DNA from 2 places in the Solibacillus ferritrahens genome. Region 2 is predicted to be linked to the other one. Evidence: riboswitches for the same ligand, from Rfam matches in the RefSeq annotation. Region 2 holds a riboswitch; the other holds the start of a gene.

Region 1 (8,324 bases), on a different contig from region 2:
CTTTTATTAGCTAAAATTACAGGGAACTTTAAACACGGCAATGAAAAAACCGGTAAAAATAAATAAACAAATTCATTCTTCGAACATTTGGCAATGAAAAACACTGCTAGAAATTTATAAATAAGGATCTATTATATTCCAATGCTGATTATACAAACGGAAGTGAAAGAAAAGGGCCTTTCCTTATTCAAGGAAAGCGCCCGATTGTTGAAGATCGACTTTAGATTCCCCAAACTTGCATTTGAAAACGTTTTTCTTAAAACACGAATAATATCAGAAAGATTAAAAAGGTATAACACTCTGAATTTGCGAAAAGTTGTATAGGAGGTGTGTTATGAATAGAAAAATGGGGATTTTTATATTTGTATATTTCTGTTTTTTAATATGGTTATACTTTGCCATATATGAATCCTCAATCGATAACTGGTGGACAGTACTTGAAATAACACAGGAGACTGATCATATTGTGGATATCGAGGTATCATTAGTAAAGGTGTTGATAGGGATGATTATATTTACTATCAGTGGTTTCATAATCAATTTATTGTTGTCTAAGCGTCCAATTAAAGATTGATAAAGCATACAGAATCATTCTAAATAATGTTTCCAAATCAAATTTGCGTATGCACGAAAAAGGCTTTCCGAAAAGATACGATTTCGGAAAGCCTTTTTTAATCATTATGCCTTGGTATGACACATAACAACATCTAAAACAACTTATTTAAATTCGCCATTTCTATAGCTGACATCGCACTGTCATAGCCTTTATTCCCTGCTTTTGTCCCTGCGCGCTCAATCGCCTGCTCGATATTTTCAGTTGTGACAATCCCGAAAATAACCGGTACCCCTGTATCCAAGCCCGCTTTGGCAATTCCTTTAGCTGCTTCATTGCATACATAATCATAATGTGTTGTTGATCCGCGAATGACTGTACCTAAGCCGATTACTGCATCATACTTATTGGCTTCTGCCATTTTCTTTGCAATAAAGGGTACTTCAAATGCACCCGGTACCCAGGCAGTATCAATATTATCTTCATTTACACCGTGTCTTTTTAATCCATCGATTGCACCGCTTAATAATTTATCATTAATAAATTCATTGAACCGGCCGACAACGATTCCGATTTTTAAATCTGTACCTACTAATTGCGCTTCAAATGTTTTTCCCATTTCATATGCTCCTTCTTATACAACCATTGTGTTTATTTTTATATATTGAACTAAATCTTCTATCGTAATAAATTTCAGCTGATGTTTTAGTGCGAGTCTTTCAAGCTGCGGCATCCGCGCCATCGAACCATCTTCATTCATAATTTCGCATATGACCGCCGCTTCCATCGACCCGCATAATTTTGCAAGATCTACCCCTGCCTCTGTATGACCGCGGCGCTCTATTACCCCGCCTTCTTTTGCGATAAGCGGAAAAACATGCCCAGGACGGTGGAAATGTTCCGGCTTCGCTGCTGGTTCAAGTAATGCCAATATCGTTGCTGAACGTTCAAATGCACTGATTCCTGTCGTTGTGTTAATATGATCGATACTAATCGTAAAAGCCGTTTGATATGTATCTGTATTACTCTGGACCATTGGGTGAAGACAAAGTTTTTCAGCGATGGCTAGAGAAATAGGTGTACATATTAATCCCCTACCATGAAGTGCCATAAAGTTGATATTTTCCGGTGTTGCAAATTCTCCTAAAACGAGAAAATCTCCTTCATTCTCTCGATTTTCATCATCAGATACAATAATAATTTCACCATTTTTTAATGCTTGAATTGCTTCGTCAATCGTATTCATCTTTTCCCACTCCTTTAAAACCCTGTACGTTGCAGAAAATCTTGTGTAATCGTATTTATCGTTTGATTTTGTAAATGCTTTTTCACATATTTCCCGATCAAATCTGTTTCAATATTCACAACATCCCCAGCCTTTTTATAGCCCAACACGGTCTGTTCGTAAGTATGGGGGATTAAGGAAATGGTAACGAGTGTATCTGACACATTAAAAATCGTTAAGCTTATGCCATCGACTGTTATAGAACCTTTTTCGATACACTGTGCAATTAAAGTACGGTCCATCGCTAAATCCACATAGACCGCATTAGCAACAGGTCTTTTCCGCTGTATGATTGCAACACCATCAACATGGCCTGATACGATATGTCCGCCAAATCGACCGTTCGCCAGCATTGCCCGTTCCAAATTGACATGCATACCAACAGTTAATTGTTTCAGGCTTGTTGCTTTAACAGTTTCAGGCATCACATCTGCCAAAAATGAATTGGACGAAAATTTTTTCACTGTTAAACAAACACCGTTCACCGCAATGCTGTCTCCGAGTTTTACATCTTCTAAAATTTTACTTGCTCGAATGGATAATTCCATCGTTTGTGTGGACTGACTAATCTTCTCCACAGTTCCTAACTCTTCAATAATTCCTGTAAACATCCTACTCACCTCTTTTTAAAATTAAAAAAGAACCCCGATTGAATTCGGAGTTCGATGAGAGGGAAATTTAGCAGCATCAAATAAGCCTTTTGAACACAAATTTCAAAAAGCGAATGACATTGCTTCCTTCTCCCATCCAGACTATACTGTCGGCTTTGGACTTGCACCAAATCCTGCACACAAAAGTGGCTCACGGGCTTAGAGTTAAACTCATCACCGTCGATTGGGAATTTCACCCGACCCCGAAGGAAATTCATATAAAATTATCAATAAAAAAATCCCGTCACTTGGTGCGACGGGAAAAGTGTATAGCAAAAAAGCACATTTTAAATCAAATTTTTAAAAAATGCGTGGCTATTCCTTCTCCCATCCAGACTATACTGTCGGCTTTGGACTTGCACCAAATCCTGCACACAAAAAGCGGCTCACGGGCTTAGAGATTAACTCATCACCGTCGATTGGGAATTTCACCCGACCCCGAAGGAAATTATTTTATTTGAAAATTATTGTAACATAGATAAATCAGAAAACTAATAGTAAATTCGCACCTTCTTGCTACCCTCTTTCTCATTCCTTTTACCTTTACTTGATCTTATAAAATTAAATACATTGAAACTTTTATAAGTATTTTCCGTATATACAAATATCCAGAATATTTAAAAACCATTAAAAGAAAAGGTGTCTATAATGAAAAATATTGTCAATATAGCATATTCGTATCACAACTCAAATAAAGGCATAACAAGGATATGGACTACTTTACCGATGGATCACCCTGACGTGACTTGTACTCATTCCCCTGAAGAAAAAACAATTGATGACGGCAATAATGAACTCTTTTATTTTACTTTAAAAGAAAATGAACAGTTTCAAATGAATTATTCTATCGATACGTATAAACAAAATGAACAAAAAATGCTTACGGATAAGGAAAAGGCATTTTATTTGCGCAGCGGTACACTCGTTGTTGTGGATGAACAGATGAGGAATCTAGCACATGAAATAACGGCTGGGGCTGTAACGACAATGGAAAAAGCGAAGGCTATCTTTAATTATACAGTCACTCAATATAAATATGTTTATCCCCCTAAAGGACGTGGCACAAAGTCCTTTTTACAAGCGAAGCAAGGTGATTGTGGAGAATATTCTTTTCTATTTTCTTCACTATGTCGTTCCATCGGGATTCCTTGCCGTACGCTTATCGGTAGTTGGGCTAATGGTAAGATGGGAGCTCATGTGTGGAATGAACTTTATGATGAACAGGCAGGCTGGGTTCCTGTCGATTGCAGTTTAGCATCACTTCAAAAGAAGAAGAAATTCCAGTTTTTGTTTAGTAATATCCGTACATTAAAATGGACTGCATACTTCGGTCAATTAGAAGGACAGCGTGTTGTCTTTTCTTATGATGCAGAGCTCTATTTATCCCCTAAATATAACGATCTGGATAAACTAACAATAGTTAATTCGCCATACCCGCCCATTGCGTCTTTCCAAATTGATGGAGAACCTTTTTACTGGGGTTATGAAGCAGTAGATGGGTGTGCACCTTATTTGCAGCCCGTATACATGCAGTTTGATCAAGAGAATTTATCACTAAAACCTAATAAAAACGAACATAACTATTTAGGTAAATGGAAAATTACCGAAACAGGTGCTCAAGGGGTATTTTTAAAACTAAAAAACTGGTCCTATGCAGCTTTCTTTGTTTTCTTTACCTTAAGCCTTCTGTTAAGCAGTCCTTTAGTTTCTGCATTGGCAGCTGGATCAATTATTGTTACGTGTATTTCATATATTGCCAGAAAAGAAAGAATCCTATTGTTCACATTTGTTACGCTGTACTTTTTATTATTCTTCATGTCAAATGTAATCAAGTTAGTCTAACAATTACTTTTTTATATTAATTCTTTAAGAAATAACGTAATCCATTTTATGTAAATTCAGTTTATAATTGTATTTATATTGTTATATTGGAGGATTCTATGGCAAAAAAACCACAGTCGAATAAAAATTCTATTTTACTTGAGCTGCTATTTTATGCGGCATTACCCTATATTATTTGGAATTTTGGTAGGGAACCTTTAGGGGATTATGTTGCGATGCTGCTTTCAACCGTTCCTGGTATTGTTTATACCCTTTACCGCTTTATTTTTGATAGACAGTTTAATATAACAGGAATATTTATTTTAGGTTCGCTGTTAATTGGCACAACGGTCGATTTACTGTCAGGTTCAGCAGAGCAAATGATTATAAATGGCATTTATTTAAGTCTCTTTTATACTTTTTTATACTGTATTCTATTCATCGTAAAGCAGCCTTTTTCATTATATATCGCGGTCGATTTTGCCTATTTACAGGGCTATGACAGAAAAGACAGCAAAACTTTATTTTTTCAAAAGGGCATTTTCAAATGGTTTCAAATCATCCAAGCGGTGTTTATTATTCGGGGTCTCTTTATGGCAGGTTTAACGGCGTTTCTGCTAAATAAATATGGTATCGATGGATATGGGGACATGCTTATCTATAAAAAAGTAGCGGGCTGGATATTTTCCATTATTGTAATGGGACTTTTCTTTAATATTAATAACGTTGTGCAAAAACATACGAAACAATCACATGAAAACAAGCAACCGGAGACACAAAGTTCGGAAGTAGTAACGGAATCAGTATAGCAAAACGAGGAGTGAAGAAATTGATCGATTCTACAAAGGTAAGTGAATGTCCAAAATGCGGTTCGACGGATTTAGGAAAAGGTCAGCACAATGGCTATAGCGTCATGTCCGTCGTCAATAAATTAGGGTTCGGGTCCAAGGTTGAATACATTATTTGTACGGAGTGCGGGTTCGTAATTGAAGGCTATGTTAAAAAGCCAAAACGGTTTAAGGACACGTATTAATTTTATAGGCGGATGGTCTTTAATTTATGCTCTAACCGAAAAATATCCATTTCCCTAAAGAAAATGGATATTTTTTTCTTATGCTAGAATTTAAATCCTTTCAAAGTTCTATATATAAGACATTTAGAAAAGCCACTCAAAAAATTTAGCAATCAAGTATAGTGGTGCACCAACGATTATTGCGCCAGCAAAAAAATAACAAATATATTTAAAAATATCAAATATAGCTCCAGCCATATCATCGATATATTTAAACATTTTCATCCCTCCTTTGAATTGGCATGAACGGCTAAGTATGTATTGCTATAAAAAAGCATATGCAGTCTCTTTACATCCCAAAGTCTTTTAAATTCTTCGATTGGAACTTTCCGATTATAGCTCTTGTGTTCACCTTCACTATTCACCAGATGCTTTAAAGACTCTGAAAGGTAAATATACTCCTTGTCGTAGCCTACAACCGGGACAAAATGCAAGTTATTGAGATTCTTATGTACTTTAATAAAAACAATTACAGGAGTTCCTTTACTAACTTCGTATTTTAATGTGTGCATATTCCCTTTATAATAGTTTGTTTTAAAGCCCTTTTTATTTAACACCGTCCGGATTCCCTTTGGATATACATTGCCGGCCATCGTTTTACTAGGAAAATGTGTGTATAACGCTTCCCCCTCCGCCTCCAAACCAAAATGGCGCAAAATATACGCTGTTGAAAAGGCCGCACATTCCGAATTGTTTTGGAAATCTATTCGATTATTTTCTTGAATCAGATAGTTGGCAGGATAAGCTCTTTTACGTAAAACGGGTATAGGAAATGTCATTAAATATGTATTAATAAGTGTGGATATAACGATCCATAAAATGACTGTATTAAATATAAATATAGTACTTCCCCCTTAGCATAGAGTAAAAAAATCCCCACTACTAGTAGGAGGATTTTGAGCTAGTTATATGTGGTTTCAATCGATTTCTTCATTAAATATTTCGCCTTGATCCCCTTCATGCTGGATGATTAAGCGAGATGTTTTATAAACATAAATAGATCGGTAATTTTCACTATCCGCTTGAATAGAAATGACGCGCTTGTCATCATTGTCGGTTACAGTATTAAAATCATACTGCTCGGCTTCAATTTCTTCAAGAATATACAGGTATTCTGGTAAATTTGCATAATCCCCATGCAGCTCAAATTGCGCTTCAATTACTTCCTTCTCAGCATCGGCGCTGTTTCCGCATGCAGATAAAATAGTAGCTGCACTAAATACGATTAACATTTTTTTATACATCAAATTCACCCTTTTAAAATTCATCTCTGTTTCATACTAACAAACATATATGGTATGTATCTAGGAAAGAGGCTTATATAATTGGACTTTAACGGAAAAACTGTTCATTATTTCGCTACATAATTTGTATAACTCTCTCCCAAAATCTCAAAATTCGTTTCGGCTCCTCTAGTTTAGAAAAGATCCATTCCTTTTCCTGTTCAAGCAGATGGCACATAAAGCGTGCCGCTTCTTTATGAGTATGGATGGCAATATGATTCATAATGACCTCCTTGTCATAGCAGACTGGATTGGGATTCATTGATCGTATCTACAATACCTATAATTTCATCTAAATCATCAATTATATAAGGTGTAGTTACTGAACCAAAATATGGATCTCTTTTCCAGATAGTTTTCATGCCCACACTCTGAGCCCCTTCTATATCGTTTACTGGATGGTCACCTACATATATGCTTTCTTCAGGCTGAACGCTAATTTGCTTCAGTGCCTTATAAAAGATGTCAGGCTGTGGCTTTTTCATTTGCTCCCACTCTGATACTAAAATGGCATCAAAATAGTGTGCAATACCGAGTGCATGGATATTATCCATCTGGAATTGTCCGAAACCATTTGTAATGATTGCTAATCGGATGTTTCTCTGTTTCAGCTCATCAAGCATTTCATACAAATGGGCAAAAGGGATACAGTGGGAATGGAAATGAGCTATATAATCTTGAAGCAGGACTTCCCAAGAGATTTCAATACTGAATTCCTGTACTAGCTGCTGGTAAACTTTATCCTTCCATACATAACCTCTTTGTTCCAGTTCAATAAAGCGGTTTAAAAAATCTAGCCGATTAATAGAATGTAGTTGGTGATAGAAACGGTCATATTGATTCGCTATGAATTGCTTAACTGATGCATCCCTGTTTAATAATGTACCGTCCAAATCAAATATCACTGCTTTGACCATTTATATTACCCCTATCGAATTTGTGTGAATAACTGTTCCAGCTAGGAAATTGTTCAAAATCTAGAAACCTAAATAATGAAAAGGCGCTGGTATCTGTTGTATCTATTTCAATAGAGACCTTCTTTATTCCTTCACGCTGTAACAGTTCCATTTGTGTTTTGAAAAGAGCTGTCAGTTTCCATTCATCTTCGGTATTTCCTTGAAACCCAATCCATCCGACTTCATAATGATTGCCTAATTTATGCAACAAAATATACGCCTTTACTTGTGCTTCTTCAAATACAACATAGCTATACTCTAGATCAGGTTCATCATCGAGCAATATTTCTCCCCACTGTTGCCATGTATATGTTTGCACAGGATTATGTAAATGTGTGTTCTCATAGTTTTCCTTTAATTGTGTAAGAAAGGCTTGTTTCTTCTCCTCATTTTGCAGGACATCATTTAGAGATTCATATTGCTTAAAGGTTGGAACAGTCGGCATTTGCTGTAATAAAGCTCGTACTTCTAAATCAGGCATATACGTTTTCCTAAATAGCTTAAAACCTTGCTTTTCCATAAAAGAAATAGCATCTTTTTTCTCATCCCAACATGAAAAGATAAGCTGCTTCTGCGGATAAGTATCATTGAATAATTGCTCATATAGAGCTGTCGGCCACTTTGTTTCTTTACAGGCTGAAGTTGTATAGACTCTTACATATTTAGCTTTTGGATGAAAGCTGTTTAACCAACTAAGCGAGAGC
Region 2 (8,324 bases):
TAGATCAGTTGGCGCTAAATCGAAGTAGCCACCGTCATCATTAAGTTCCAATGTTGGATTACCTTTTTCATCTAGTTTAAATAAGAAGAATTCTGGTTCCGGCCCTAAGTTGAAGCCTGTGAATCCAAGCTCTTCCATTTCCTTTAACATACGTTTTAAGTTTGAACGGGGATCTCCTTCAAAAGGTGAGCCGTCCGGTCGTGCGATATCACAAATTAAACGAGCTACTTTACCTTTTTCAGCCGTCCAAGGGAAAATCATGAAAGTATCTAAATCAGGACGTAAATACATGTCAGATTCTTCAATACGAACGAATCCTTCAATTGAAGATCCATCAAACATCATCTTATTATCTAAAGCTTTATCTAATTGACTTACTGGAATTTCAACATTTTTAATTGTACCTAAAATATCCGTAAATTGTAGACGAATAAACTTCACATTCTTGTCAGCCACAATTTTTTTGATACTCTCTTTAGTTGCTTTGCCCGCTTTATTAATAACTGTATTTGCCATTATTCAACACTCCCCTAATTATGTTTTTATCTTTTTTTAGAATTGAAAGAAACGCGATAAGTCGCCTTGTCGTAGCGAAGTTTTTTGCATTCGCTGAGCTTGTTGCATTTCTTCACGCAGTATTGCCCTTAGTTCTGTATCGGACATTCGCACAATGTCAGTATTCGTAACATAGTCTTTCGTCCGCATGGCAAATACCTTTTTTATACCTGCCATATTAATACCCTGGTCAAGTAACTCTCTGATTTCCAATAGGGCATCAATATCATCTAAAGAAAACATTCTCCTATTTCCTTCTGATCTGGCAGGGACGATTAGTTCATGTTCTTCATAGTAACGGATTTGTCTTGCCGTTAAGTCGGTTAGTTGCATAACCATGCTAATCGGCAATAACGGCATCGCTCTTCGAAATTCTCGACTCATCCTCTCGCCTCCCTTTCTTGATTTAACTTTAAATCAATGTTAGGTACTTTGTCAATTCAATGTTATAAAAACTAACATATGAATATTAGAACAAATTAATCTCAGAATTCGAATATTCACTCATTTATGTGAACTTGATGTAAATTACCATTAATTAGTAATACAATAGCGCCGATATAATAGAATAATTAACAGTACGGCAATTTTGGATACCTATTCAATAAGCGGGTCACTCTTTAAAAATCTAATTTCCGTTAGGATTACATGATTCCCCAACCGAATTACGCAGCTATACAAAGCGCCTATGTAATTCTGACTATAGTTCCTCGTTATTGAATGAACTTCATATTTAATTTTCTTATTTCTTTATCAGCAGATACTTAAAAGATAAAAATTAGATAATTATGGATTTATTTGAAAAAATTATGTAAAATACTTTATAGTGGATTTCGACTGAATAAGTAAAAGAAGAGGATAGCTGAAAACAGTACATCCCTTCTCCTTTCAACTATATAAAACAACCAAATCGGACCGTCACTGAAGTTTGAGAGATATTTATCTTTCCTGACGTTTACGACTTACTTTGTTTCGAATTCGCTTGCTGCTCAAAACAGCAAATGAATTTAGATAAAGCCTTTAGCAGCTTATGCATAATTTATGTGTAGTTCGGCTGAGGCACAATAGATTCTAGGAGGATATATGAATATGAAAAAGAAATTTTACACAGTAGCAGTTGCCTCATTAGCAGCGACTGCAGTAGCGGTAGCTCCAGCTTCAGCATCAGGTGCTTTTACAGATGTGACTGAGAATAACGCACATTTTAAGGCAATCACAGAATTACATGCAGCTGGAATTATTAGCGGTTATTCAGATGGCACATATAAACCAGCTCAGGATGTGACACGTGGACAAGCAGCGAAAATGCTTGCTGGTGCACTTGGTCTTGATACAAAAAACGTAGTAAATCCGAAATTCGCAGACATCCCAGTATCCCACCAATATTACGGTCCTATTGCAGCATTAGCAGCGTTTGATGCAATCGAAATTTATGAAGATAACACAGTCGAGCCAAACGAAACAATTACACGTGGCGAATTCGCCTATATGCTTGCACAAGTATTAGAATTAGAAGCTGAAGAGGGTAGCTCATTTGATGATGTACCAGAAGACAATGAATACTATTATTACGTATCAGCATTATATGAATATGGTATTATAAACGGTGTAAGTGACACGGAATTTGGTGTTGAGAACTCTATTACACGCGGTCAGCTAGCAACTGTTATTTTCAATGTAATGAACGAACTTATAGAAGAAGATACAGAAACTGTTGAGCCAACTGAACCAAAAGAAGAACAACCTTCAACAACTTCTCAAGATACAGCGCTATTAGAAACTGTTTTTACAAAGGCTATTGAAAAACAGCAAACTACAACTAGCATGAAGGCTACAATGACAATGACACAATCGATGGAAATCGAAGAAGGCGAAGAACAAATTAAAATCGATACTAACACAAAAATGGATATGTCGATTGTCAACAAACCTATGCAGTTCTTTGCTGATGGTACAATCTCTACGGTTGATCCAACGACAGGAAAATCTATTGAAATGCCATTGAAAATGTATATGACTGAAAAAGATGGCATGTATTTGTACGAAGGAACGACAAAATCTTGGATGAAATTCCCTTCAGATATGTATGAGGAGTTATTAGCTCAATCCGGCACACAAATTAATGCAGCGGATCAATTAAAAATGCTACAACAATTTGCTACTCATTTCACAATTCAAGAAAATGAAGATTACTATACTTTAAAATTAACAGGAGCTGGTGATAAATTTACCGCGTTAGTTGAAGAGCAGTTATCTGCTATGAACTTAGGATTGGATGAAGAAGTTCTAGCTGAAATGAAAAACATGAAGTTCGGTAATTTCAACTATGAAATTAAAATTAACAAAAAAACTTTTGACATCGAAGAAATGGTAATGGACTTCGGAATGGGCATAAATATTGAAGGTGTTGTTATGGATATTGAAAGTAAATCAACAATAAAATATTCAGACTTCAATGCAGCAACAACAATTACAATCCCTGCCGAAGTACTGAAAAACGCAAAACCAATTGAAGATTTAGACGCATTAGATTCAGCGGGTCAATAAACTCCAATTCTTTAATAAAAGCTATCTGGAAAAAGCATTTTTTCCAGATAGCTTTTTTATTCACTAAATCCAGCTCGTTCAGATAAATAATATAATACAACCAACGAATTCAGACATAAAAATTTTATGACATCGGTAAATTATCCAAATTAAAGGTTAAAATACTTTTATATATAACCCCACTGCTGATTTCCTTTTAAATTTCATGAAAATGGAAATATGAAATTCAAGAATCCTTGAAATATAAAATTGAGAAATTATCTGGTTTAATCACAAAATTTCAAATTATTATAGTGTTGAAAAGAAATCGTAGTATTATTCATGTATAATTATTACGATATATTTGAGGAGGAGATTTATGTCAAAGCAAAAAAACATCGCAAAGTCTATCGGACAAAAAATCATTGTTATTATCGGAGGTTTTATCGCCGCTTACGGTTTAGAATCCGTATTAATTCCAAATAACGTTTCCGATGGAGGAATTACAGGGATTAGTATCGTAATTTCACAATTAACACCATTACCTTTAGGTATGTTAATTGCTTTACTTAATATTCCATTCGTTTACTTAGGTTATAAACAAATCGGTAAAACCTTTGCAATCAATTCTATTCTCGGAATTGCTTCTTTAGCAATTGGTACATCCCTTATGCACCATGTCCCGACAATCGTGACCGGGGACGCGTTATTGATTACCGTTGTTGGCGGGATTATTTTAGGTATCGGTATGGGGCTGGCACTACGTAATGGTGGTGCATTGGATGGTATTGATATGCTTGCAGTATTACTTTCTAGAAAGCTCCCGTTTAGTACGAGTGATTTAATTTTATTTTTAAACTTTTTCGTCTTCATTATTGTTTCGTTTGTGTTCGGCTTTAAGGGTGCTTTATTATCAGCAATTGCCTACTATATCGCGTCGAAGGTTATTATCGTTGTCGAGGAAGGGTTAAGCGGTTCTAAAACGTATAAAATTATTACAAGCGAACCTGTAAATATGGTGGAGACAATCCGAGATCGTTTAGGACGTAGCGCTACTTTTAATACCGTATACGGCGCTTATTCCAACCAAGAGTTTAAAGAAATTACATGTGTAATTAATCGAATGGAAGAAAGTAAGATGAAAATTATCATTCGTGAAATTGACCCTAATGCTTTTGTCACTGTTTATGAAGTTGTAGAAGTAAAAGGTGGCAGCTTCAAAAAACAAAATGTACATTAGAAACGAAAAATGGGTGTGTAAAAGATTTTCAACTTTTACACACCCATTTCTATTCAACTTTTTTTGTTAATACTATACGGAATACACAATCCGATAACTGCTCCAATTAACGCTGGAACAATCCAACCTAAACCGATTGTATAAAGTGGTAAATAATCCATATATACAGCTGAAATTGATGATAATAAGTTTCCTTTAAACGCTGGGACACTTTCGATTAATGCATTGTAGCCATCGATAACACTAATAAAGAATGTAAATAAAATAGCTGTCGCAAAAACTGATTGTTTATAACCAAACAACGGTCCGAAAAGCGCTAAAATAATTAAGACAATTGCCAAAGGATATAAGAACATTAACACCGGTACTGCATATGTAATAATATTTGTTAATCCGACATTCGCAATAACGAACGATACAAGACACAGCAGTACAACAAATGCTTTATAGCTCACTTTCGGAAATACTTCATGGAAAAATTCACTACACGATGTAATTAACCCAATACTTGTTTTCAAGCATGCCAACACAATAATAATAGCGAGTAAAATTGCCCCGTACGAACCAAAGTAATAATCCGCTACAGCTGCGAAAATTTGACCACCATTCTCATAAGTTCCAATCGCCGTTACACTTGATGAACCCATATAAGTAATGAGACCATATATAAGCATCATTAAAGCCATCGCAAAAATACCCGATTTCCAAGTCGCTTTTGCAATATCTTTTTTATCGGTAACACCCGTTCGCTTAATCGCATGAATAACTACAATACCGAATGCAAGTGAAGCCAGCGCGTCCATCGTATTGTAACCTTCTTTAAACCCTGTCATAAACGCATCATTTATATATGCCCCAACAGGCTCTACAAAATCACCCATTGGCGAAAATAAACTGATCCCGATTAAAACAAACAGAAAAATCAAGAATGCCGGTGTTAAGTATTTCCCGATAATATCCATAATTTTCGCTGGATTTAATGAAAAATAAAATACGATAGCAAAAAATACAAAGCTAAATACAGCTAGCCATAATGTTATTTGAGACGGATCGATAAAAGGTTCAAATCCAACTACAAAAGGTACCGTTGCAGTACGCGGAATAGCAAAAAATGGTCCAATAGTTAAATATAATGCCAATGCAAATAATAAACCAAATACTGGGTGTACTTTACTCGCTAAATCACGCAATCCGTTACTTCCAGAAAGGCCAATTGCAAGAATACCTAAAAACGGCAGCCCTATTGCCGTTATTAAAAAACCAATTAACGCCAGCCAATAATTCGTACCTGCTAACTGGCCCATTTGTATCGGGAAAATTAAATTACCCGCACCAAAAAACATACCGAACAGCATCGTCCCGATTACTGCGTATGTTGAAAATGGTATTTTTTTCTCCATCGTCATCTCTCCTAAAGAAGTAATATAATGTTGGTCTTTTGACGAAATAGCCAGATTTTTCACAACAATGTACATTATGATAACAGTGAATTACTATGATTACAATAGTAATAATTATTTCCATATAACTTAAGACACATAAACTAACAATCTTCCAGCAAATAAAAAGGAGTTATGTCATAAAAACAATCCTTTATGACATAACTCCTTGTGCTTTTATTTAGTTAAGCTAAATATTGTCGGCGCTGTTGTTCAATCCATACACGCATCGAACGGTAAATCATCGTCACGACAACTAGCATCATAATTCCTTTAACTATATTAAACGGTAAAATACCCAATACTATCGTTTCATACATATCATATTCAAAGCCCAGTAAATACGTATATAGTGGTAGGAACGCTACGTAATTTAATACAGCCATCCCCAACGACATTACAACCGTCGAAACAACTAAGCCAGAAATTAACCCTTTTGCAGAAGGGAATTTTTTGTAAATATAGTAAGCTGGTAAAATGAATAATACGCCTGTTGCAAAGTTTGCCATGTGACCTACCGGAATTCCTTCTGGAGCTCCCGTATAAATCCAATCAAGTACATTCTTAACCAATTCAACAAGAATACCTGCGACAGGTCCCATCGTAATCGCCGCTATTAATGCAGGTACATCACTAAAATCAATCTGCAAAAATACAGGAAACCAAGGTAATGGGAAATTCAGTAGCATTAATATAAATGAAATCCCACTTAGCATAGCGATTGTTACGAATGACCGTAACTTCAAACTTCTCTTTTGCATAGAAATCTCTCCTCTTTGCTGATTCCATCTCGCAAGAAGAAAGGACGTATCAAATCATTCATGAAAAAACCCTTATGCAAAAAAGAGCATAAGGGAGAAATAGGCACACTTAAATAAAAGTCTACTTATGCATTTTGTAGTAAATCCCCTTAAAAATATGTATACGAAAGACATTCCGCTCATAGTTAAGGAAATTATTAACGGTACTACAAAAGCACGACATTTTCATAAAATGACGACCGTACCTTCACCTTCTCCCATCCAGACTATACTGTCGGCTTTGGAATCGCACCAAATCCTGCACACAAAAAGTGGCTCGCGGGCTCGAAAAGTTTACTGTAACGTCCTCCAAGTAAATGGTCAGAGGCTACAACTTTAATTACCGCCGGTCGGGAATTACACCCTGCCCCGAAGATGAATCAATATGAAATTGTGCAACAAAATTCTTGTTACAATTTCTATTATATATATAAAAACGGAATTGTAAAGACCATTGCTTACAATTCCGAGTAAATTCATTTGTTTTATTTAAAAGTTATAGAACAATAGGTTCCCCGCGATTGGCTTCTCTAAAGGCTTCGTGAAGTCAAAACCACTCCAATTTTCTTGCACAATTTTTTCAAATTTAATTTGTTTATCAAAACTTGCTGCCGTTAAAATTAATCCTTCTATCATACGCATTGCTTGGGCAGCATCATATTGTTCCAAATCAAGTGCTTGTTCGAATGTTACAGTAACGATATCCCCTTCATCCTCTACTTTTAATGAAATTCCAGGTAAAATGACAGTACGATATATATCGTTTGCTTCCGTCGTCATATTATCGATCGCCTCAGTCACGTTAGGAAAGGTCATACGAAAATTAGGACTTAAATAAACTGCCCCATCCCTCATTTGATACATAAAATAATTGTATTGTGTCTGCTCCCCTTTCAATTGAAAAGACTGTGCCGTTTCACCAACATAATCAAAATAAACGACTTCCCCTTTTGCATCTTCAATTTGTACCTCTTCGTACGAATTTCCGAATGTATCCACAAGGGAACCGAAATAATTAGATAGTGTAGCAGAACTTGTATCATATCCGTGGTCATCAGGTAATGTGTGAATAAGCTTATCTCCCTCTTCACGCAATTCGCCTTTTAACGGGTGATACTCATTAAACCCCATCATATGTTCATCGAGTAATGGACTAAAGGTTTTATAAAGCTCCAATGTTGTCGGGTTATCGGTCCCAAGCTTATCTACCACAACTTCATTAGGTATTAATATACTGACAGGAACGCTTTCTGCATCATCACCAGCAAGACCAATTTTAAATAATGTTACTCCTTCAAGCTGGCTTTCATAAATTAACGTCTGTTCAGCTTGTGCATCCAATGAAAAATTAGAAATTGTCGATGGGTCACTTACATCCTCGGTCCTACTCATTTTGGCGCTTTCTTCCGATTCTGTAGTTGCCATATCAAATGTATTCTGTTCCATCGAGATGGACTGATCATTCCCTAAAAACTGTGCACCAATCAAAACTATAATAAATAAGGATGCGATCGATACTAGAAGCGGTGCCCAGCGAATCCCTTTTTGATTAGGCTGTTGTATTTGAGGCGGCTGTTCATTAAATGCTCCATCATCCTTTAAACGATTGAATATTTCATCCTTTGTTCGATGATCGGTTACTTTCGGGGCCTGTTTTAGGAGTTGTTCCAGGTTTTCCTCATCCCAACGCTCCTTTTTCATAATGAATTCGCCTCCTTTCCATCTTGTGCTTCCAATAGCTGTCTTAAATTTTTTAATGCCCGG

What was found. Region 2 has a riboswitch for FMN ahead of SNE38_RS10680 (ECF transporter S component). Riboswitches for the same ligand answer to the same signal wherever they lie in the genome.
Region 1: it holds a riboswitch for FMN, as region 2 does, so the genes downstream of both, ribE (riboflavin synthase) here and SNE38_RS10680 (ECF transporter S component) in region 2, are expected to answer to the same signal.

Annotation. Positions count from the first base shown of each region.
Region 1 covers NZ_JAXCLE010000006.1:91,672-99,995, reverse strand. Annotated here, with positions in the region: gene SNE38_RS07870 (hypothetical protein) at 1-66, shown strand, start outside; gene ribH (6,7-dimethyl-8-ribityllumazine synthase) at 708-1,172, opposite strand; gene ribB (3,4-dihydroxy-2-butanone-4-phosphate synthase) at 1,188-1,799, opposite strand; gene ribE (riboflavin synthase) at 1,814-2,449, opposite strand; FMN riboswitch at 2,570-2,703, opposite strand; FMN riboswitch at 2,804-2,938, opposite strand; gene SNE38_RS07850 (transglutaminase-like domain-containing protein) at 3,137-4,330, shown strand; gene SNE38_RS07845 (VC0807 family protein) at 4,429-5,118, shown strand; gene SNE38_RS07840 (transcription initiation factor TFIIIB) at 5,139-5,342, shown strand; gene SNE38_RS07835 (hypothetical protein) at 5,466-5,600, opposite strand; gene SNE38_RS07830 (cysteine peptidase family C39 domain-containing protein) at 5,603-6,160, opposite strand; gene SNE38_RS07825 (hypothetical protein) at 6,299-6,625, opposite strand; gene SNE38_RS07820 (hypothetical protein) at 6,741-6,887, opposite strand; gene SNE38_RS07815 (HAD family hydrolase) at 6,901-7,581, opposite strand; gene SNE38_RS07810 (hypothetical protein) at 7,559-8,324, opposite strand, start outside.
Region 2 covers NZ_JAXCLE010000009.1:90,157-98,480, reverse strand. Annotated here, with positions in the region: gene glnA (type I glutamate--ammonia ligase) at 1-516, opposite strand, end outside; gene SNE38_RS10700 (MerR family transcriptional regulator) at 553-939, opposite strand; gene SNE38_RS10695 (S-layer homology domain-containing protein) at 1,645-3,102, shown strand; gene SNE38_RS10690 (YitT family protein) at 3,461-4,321, shown strand; gene brnQ (branched-chain amino acid transport system II carrier protein) at 4,375-5,721, opposite strand; gene SNE38_RS10680 (ECF transporter S component) at 5,946-6,521, opposite strand; FMN riboswitch at 6,767-6,941, opposite strand; gene SNE38_RS10675 (hypothetical protein) at 7,050-8,261, opposite strand; gene SNE38_RS10670 (RNA polymerase sigma factor SigX) at 8,258-8,324, opposite strand, start outside.